3 regions of the Neorhizobium sp. T25_27 genome follow, and region 1 is predicted to be linked to each of the others. Evidence: predicted binding sites of a transcription regulator. Region 1 holds the regulator's gene; each other region holds the start of a gene.
What was found. Region 1 encodes LexA, which represses DNA repair genes until DNA is damaged. Its sites were predicted from a motif close to TGTTCNNNNTGTGTTCNG; they were not measured.
Positions count from the first base shown of each region.

Region 2: a site for LexA is predicted at 674-691, ahead of C5J24_RS08875 (YifB family Mg chelatase-like AAA ATPase). Genes of this name have one in related genera too.
Region 3: a site for LexA is predicted at 922-939, ahead of radA (DNA repair protein RadA). Genes of this name have one in related genera too.

Region 1 covers NZ_PVBJ01000001.1:1,241,599-1,243,869, forward strand. The annotation lists gene kdsA (3-deoxy-8-phosphooctulonate synthase) at 1-42, opposite strand, end outside; gene C5J24_RS06165 (VOC family protein) at 47-919, opposite strand; gene lexA (transcriptional repressor LexA) at 1,120-1,839, shown strand; gene C5J24_RS06175 (ComEC/Rec2 family competence protein) at 1,820-2,271, opposite strand, start outside.
Region 2 covers NZ_PVBJ01000002.1:417,394-419,664, forward strand. The annotation lists gene gshB (glutathione synthase) at 1-589, shown strand, start outside; gene C5J24_RS08875 (YifB family Mg chelatase-like AAA ATPase) at 784-2,271, shown strand, end outside.
Region 3 covers NZ_PVBJ01000009.1:158,463-160,733, reverse strand. The annotation lists gene alr (alanine racemase) at 1-874, shown strand, start outside; gene radA (DNA repair protein RadA) at 978-2,271, shown strand, end outside.

The DNA.
Region 1 (2,271 bases):
TCCCTCGCCGACGGAGACGCTGGAATTTGCGGTAACTTCCATGAACCTATTCCTCGAAGCCGAACAAAACACCCTGGCCGGGCGCCGCCGAGACGAGAACACGGCCCTCCCGGCGGACGAATGCGACGTCATTAGCAGCAAGGGTGATCTCTGTCACGGCAAGATCGGCCGTCTTGAAGATGATCACCCGGCCGCGCAGGCCCTCGGCACCCGGCGTCGACGGCAGGGCAAATTCCGCCTCGAGTTCGTGATCCTGCAGGATGCGAATGCCGGCATTGGCCGCCGCAAGCTCGAGCGAAGCAGCCTCCGGCTTGGCCTTCGTCATCAGCACCTGCTCGGCCAGGGGCGCGAAATCGGAGGGCGCCGATGCCGACAGGATGATCTTGCTCAGTCCCATGACCGCATTGGAATGGTGCTCCAGTTCGCTGCGATCGGCCGGCAGGGGATTGATCCGCTGGCAGGAAAACATCAGGAAGTCGGGCGCCCGGTCATCACCGGCAAAAGCCAGCCGGAAGCTCGCCTGGGTTTCGGAACCGTCGGCCAAGGTCATCCCACGGGAAAATTCCAGCACGTCGCCTGCCGAGACGCCGCGCATCTTGAAACGCGCGTGATCGGCCATCGCGTCGCCCGTGGCGACAACGAGCGCCGAAAAGCCCTGCCTGTCGCGTCCCTTGCGGAAGGCCAGATCGCGTGCGGTAAAAACGTTGCCACGTTTGGCGGCGGCGCTTGCATGACGGCGATTGGCAACAGCCAGCGGCTCCAGATAGCTGCCATCCGAGAAGAATACACAAGCATTGGCTGTGCCGAAAGGATGAAAAGCGTCGGGCGCAACTGTAAAACCAAGCTTCGTGAGCCGGGAACGCGCAGCGGTAAGTCCCGCCACCGGCAGCACGAGATGATCGATTGGTCTTGCGTTCACGCGAGGGCCCCCGGAATTGGAATCGCAAAGCTACTTTGGCAGCGGGCTCGCGCCGCGCAAGTGGTGAGACCCGAGATATCTGGCACGCATCTATGAAGAAAAAATCATCATACTTCACAGAAATTTAGGGACTTGCAGAACACATATGGAACATATAGTGTCCGTTCTGGATTTGTTTCCGACTCTGAGGGTGCCAAAAGATGCTCACGCGCAAACAACAGGAATTGCTTCTGTTCATTCACGAACGCATGAAGGAATCCGGCATCCCGCCGTCATTCGACGAAATGAAGGACGCTCTCGACCTCGCGTCCAAGTCCGGCATCCACCGCCTGATCACCGCGCTCGAGGAGCGCGGCTTCATCCGCCGCCTGCCAAACCGGGCCCGGGCGCTCGAAGTCATCAAGCTGCCGGAAGCCTACTCGCCCAGCATGCAGCCGCGGCGCGGGTTTTCGCCGAGCGTCATCGAAGGCAGCCTCGGCAAGCCGCAGCCGGTAGCAGCCCCTCAGAAACCCGCCGCCAACGACGATTCGCCGAACGCCACCACCGTTCCGGTCATGGGCCGCATCGCTGCCGGCGTGCCGATCTCGGCGATCCAGAACAACACGCATGACATCGCCGTGCCTGCCGAGATGCTCGGTTCCGGCGAACATTATGCGCTCGAGGTCAAGGGCGATTCGATGATCGAGGCCGGCATTCTCGACGGCGATACCGTGATCATCCGCAACAGCAATACGGCCAATCCGGGCGACATCGTCGTGGCGCTGGTGGACGACGAGGAAGCGACGCTGAAGCGCTTCCGCCGCCGCGGCGCCTCCATCGCCCTCGAAGCCGCCAACCCGGCCTACGAAACCCGCATCTTTGGGCCGGACCGGGTGAAGATCCAGGGCAAGCTCGTCGGCCTCATCCGCCGGTATCACTGATCATCTGCCGGAGCGGTTCCGGCAATGAACTATCGAAACCCTGGCTTCGCCAATCATAGTGGCGGTGCCGGCTCCAGGGACGGTCTGCGCCCGCCATGGCGGCACGGATCTGCCAGCGCCGAATGTCGGTCGCGCCGTTGAGGGAAATCTCCAGGGCACCCGTCTTGCGAAGCGTGGCACCGTTGATCATCAGGGCGCCGGACCGGCATTGGTCGAAGCGGGCACGCGGCGCAATGACAAGACTGGCGGCGTCGCAGGCGGCACCCGCATAACGGCCGTCCTCGACAGCGATAACGATGCCCTTGCCCGTGCTTGCCGCACACCAGGCCGTCGGCTCGCAGGTGAAGCGGCCGACAGGCGCCTGTTTTATCCTCGACTTTGCCGTTTCCAGTTGCTGCGGAGTCAGTTCGCGGCGCTCGTTGGTTTTCTCGC
Region 2 (2,271 bases), on a different contig from region 1:
GCGCAACTCGCCGGAGAAGATTTTCGTCACCGAATTCGCCGATCTGATGCCGGCAACGCTGATCAGCCGCGATCCGGGCGAAATCGCCCGTTTCCGGGAAGAGATGGGCGATATCATCCTGAAGCCGCTCTACGGCAATGGCGGTGCCGGAGTTTTCCATTCCGCCCGCGACGACCGCAATTTCACGTCGCTGCTCGAAATGTTCGGCCAGATGTATCGCGGCGAACCCTATATCGCCCAGGCCTATCTGCCGGCCGTGCGCAAGGGCGACAAGCGCATCCTTCTGGTGGACGGCGAGCCGGTCGGCGCGATCAACCGGGTTCCCGCCGAACACGACAGCCGCTCCAACATGCATGTCGGCGGCCGCGCCGAGGCGACCGAGATCACGCCGCGCGAGAAGGAAATCTGCGCCCGCATCGGACCCGCCCTGCGCGAGCGCGGCTTCATCTTCGTCGGCATCGATGTCATCGGCGATTACATGACCGAGATCAACGTCACATCCCCGACGGGCATCCGCGAAGTCAAGAAGTTCGGCGGCGCCGACGTCGCAAGCCTCCTCTGGGATGCAATCGAGGCAAAACGCGGCTGATGAATGCAAGGCGTTTCGGATACGGATCGCCTTTGTTCTCACGATACAACCGCCAGCAACCCATTTGCAGCGGATGCGTGAAATTGTTCGGTTAATGTTCTTGTTTCATTCTGATTTCTATGCCAGATTGCAATTCCTGGCACGGAAAGCGTGTATCGCTGCGTCCCGGACATGAAGTTAGGGGCGGGGTGGTTATGGTTTCGCGCGTCAGCACAGTCGCATTCCAGGGCATAGAAGGCGTTCCGGTCGACGTGCAGGTCATGGTCGGGCCGGGCAAGATCAACATGCATATCGTCGGCCTGCCGGACAAGGCGGTGGCCGAGAGCCGCGAGCGGGTGCAGGCGGCGTTGCACGCCTCCGGCCTTGCCATGCCGCCGAAGAAGATCACCGTCAATCTGGCGCCGGCCGACCTTCCGAAAGAAGGATCGCATTTCGACCTGCCGATCGCACTGGCACTGATGGCGGCGCTGGGCGCCGTTCCCGGCGATGCACTCACCGGTTATGTCGTGCTCGGAGAACTGAACCTCGACGGCACGCTCGCACCTGTGGCCGGCGCACTTCCGGCGGCAATCGCCGCCAACGCTCTGGGTAAGGGCCTGATCTGCCCGGCTGACAGCGGCGCCGAAGCCGCCTGGGCAGGGGCCGAGATCGATATCGTCGCGCCGCGCAGCCTGATCGCCCTCGCAAATCATTTCCGCGGCACCCAGGTCATCTCCCGCCCGCAGCCGGCAAGTCGCGCCTTGCCTGCCAATTTGCCCGACCTCGTCGACATCAAAGGCCAGGAATCGGCCAAGCGGGCGCTGGAAGTAGCCGCCGCCGGTGGCCATAATCTTTTGATGGTCGGCCCTCCCGGCTCCGGCAAATCCATGCTTGCCGCCCGGCTGCCGTCCATCCTGCCGCCGCTTTCAGCCGCCGAACTGCTGGAAGTGTCGATGATCCATTCGATCGCCGGCCAGCTTTCCGGCGGTAAGCTTTCCGATCGCCGGCCTTACCGCACGCCGCATCATTCGGCCACCATGGCAGCGCTGGTGGGCGGTGGCCTGCGCGCCAGGCCCGGGGAGGCATCGCTCGCCCATCACGGCGTGCTGTTCCTCGACGAATTCCCGGAATTCTCGCCACAGGCGCTGGACGCGCTCCGTCAGCCGCTGGAGACCGGCGAGTGCATTATCGCCCGCGCCAATCATCGGGTTTCCTATCCTGCCAGCATCCAGCTCGTCGCCGCCATGAACCCGTGCCGCTGCGGTATGGCGGGCGAACCCGGCCATTCCTGCGCACGTGGGCCAAAATGCATGTCGGACTACCAGGGGCGCATTTCAGGGCCGCTGATGGACCGTATCGATATCCGCATCGACGTGCCGGCCGTGTCCGCCGCCGATCTCATTCGTCCGCGGCCGGCGGAAAGTAGTGCGGATGTCGCCAGGCGCGTGGCGGCTGCGCGTGACAGGCAGCGGGAGCGGTTCGAACAGGCCGGTTATCCGCGGGTCCTCACCAATGCCCGCTGCTCGACGGCCCTGATCGAGAAGATCGCCGAACCCGATCCCGGTGGTCTCCAGTTGCTCAGGGATGCGGCCGAAAAGCTCAAGTTCTCGGCCCGCGGATACCATCGGATATTGAAAGTCGCCCGCACGCTCGCCGATCTCGACGGCAAGGATACGGTCGGCCGCATTCATCTCGCCGAGGCG
Region 3 (2,271 bases), on a different contig from region 1:
AATCTGGCCCGGCCAGGAGGCGATGTTCTTCGAACACGATCTGGTGCCGGTTCTGGCCTCGGAAGAACAGCTCGCCTTCTGGATGTCGGTGACATCGGAATATGGCGACCATCCCTGTGCTTTGCAGGTGGACACCGGCTTCAACCGTCTCGGTCTGCCGCTTGAGGATGCGATCGCCTTTGCTGACGACGTGTCGCGACCGGCAAGCTTCTCGCCGGTCCTGGTGCTGTCGCATCTCCATAGCGGCGACACGCCCTCCTCGCCCCTCAACCAAAAACAGCTTTCGGCTTTCCAGAAGGTCGCGGAGGCTTTCGAAGGCATCGAGACGAGCCTTTCGGCTTCCGCCGGGATCTTTCTGGGACCGGACTATCATTTCGATCTCACCCGCCCCGGCATCGCGCTTTATGGCGGCGAGGCGGTCGTCGGGGTACCGAATCCGATGAAGCCGGTTGCCAAGGCGGAAGCGCGCATCATCCAGATCCGCGACGGGAAAAAGGGCGAGACGGTAAGTTACGGCGGCACCTACCAGCTCTCCCGCGACAGCCGGCTGGCGATCGTTTCCGCGGGTTATGCGGACGGCTACAGCCGAGCGCTCTCCGGCTCCGGCGTGCCGCTGCGTCAAACGGTGAAGGATGGCGGCTTCGGCTTCGTCGCCGGCCGCAAGGTTCCGGTCATCGGCCGCATCACCATGGACCTGACGATCTTCGACGTCACGGACGTCCCGGCATCGGAGATCCAGGCCGGCGACTATGTCGAGCTGTTCGGCCCGAACATAGATCTCGACGACGTCGCCCGCGCCGCCGGCACGATCGGCTACGAACTGCTGACCAGCCTCGGTCTGCGCTACGAGCGGCGTTATATCGAAACCGAATAGCTGCCGCCCTCCTTGCCATCAGCCACATTTTCGGATTAGAGAATAAGAGTTCCGCTTTTGTTCACGGTGGAATTTGTGAATATCGAAGGCGGCACCTGATCCCATGGCAAAAGCAAAAACCCAATTCGTGTGCCAGAACTGCGGCACGGTGCATAACCGCTGGGCCGGCAAGTGTGACGGCTGCGGCGAGTGGAACACCATTATCGAAGACGACCAGATGGGCGGCATCGGTGGAGGCCCCGGCAAGGTGCCGAAGAAGGGCCGTGCCGTGGCGCTCACCACGCTGTCCGGCGAGACCGAGGAAGCGCCGCGCATCTTCACCGGCATTTCCGAACTCGACCGGGCGACCGGCGGCGGGTTCGTGCGCGGTTCGGCGGTGTTGGTCGGCGGCGATCCGGGCATCGGCAAGTCGACGCTTCTGATGCAGGCGGCGGCGGCCCTTTCCCGTCGCGGCCACCGGATCATCTACGTCTCGGGCGAAGAGGCGGTGGCTCAGGTGCGGCTGCGTGCCCAGCGGCTGGATGCCGCCGATACAGAAGTGCTGCTCGCGGCCGAAACCAATGTCGAGGACATCCTCGCCACGATCGGCGAAGGCAAACGCCCCGACCTCGTGATCATCGATTCGATCCAGACGCTATGGAGCGACACGGCCGATTCGGCGCCGGGCACCGTCACCCAGGTGCGCACCGGCGTGCAGGCGATGATCCGGTTCGCCAAGCAGACCGGGGCCGCCATGGTCCTTGTCGGCCACGTCACCAAGGAAGGCCAGATCGCCGGCCCGCGCGTCGTCGAGCACATGGTCGATGCGGTCCTCTATTTCGAAGGCGACCGCGGCCACCACTACCGCATCCTGCGCACCGTCAAGAACCGATTTGGCCCGACCGACGAGATCGGCGTCTTCGAAATGTCCGACAAAGGACTTCGCGAAGTCACCAATCCGTCCGAACTCTTCCTCGGCGAGCGCAACTCGAAATCGCCAGGTGCCGCGGTCTTTGCCGGCATGGAGGGCACGCGGCCGGTTCTGGTCGAGGTGCAGGCGCTGGTGGCGCCCACCTCGCTCGGCACGCCGCGGCGCGCGGTGGTCGGCTGGGATTCGTCGCGCCTGTCGATGATTCTCGCAGTCCTCGAGGCCCATTGCGGCGTCAAGCTCGGACAGCACGATGTGTATCTCAACGTCGCGGGCGGTTATCGCATTACCGAGCCTGCGGCCGACCTCGCGGTCGCGTCCGCACTGGTATCCTCGCTTGCCGGTCTTGCTCTGCCGGCCGATTGCGTCTATTTCGGCGAAATCAGCCTCTCGGGCGCGGTGCGGCCGGTTTCGCAGACTGCGCAACGCCTTAAGGAGGCTGAGAAACTTGGTTTTGCAGGAGCGATGCTGCCGGCCACGTCCGCGGAGG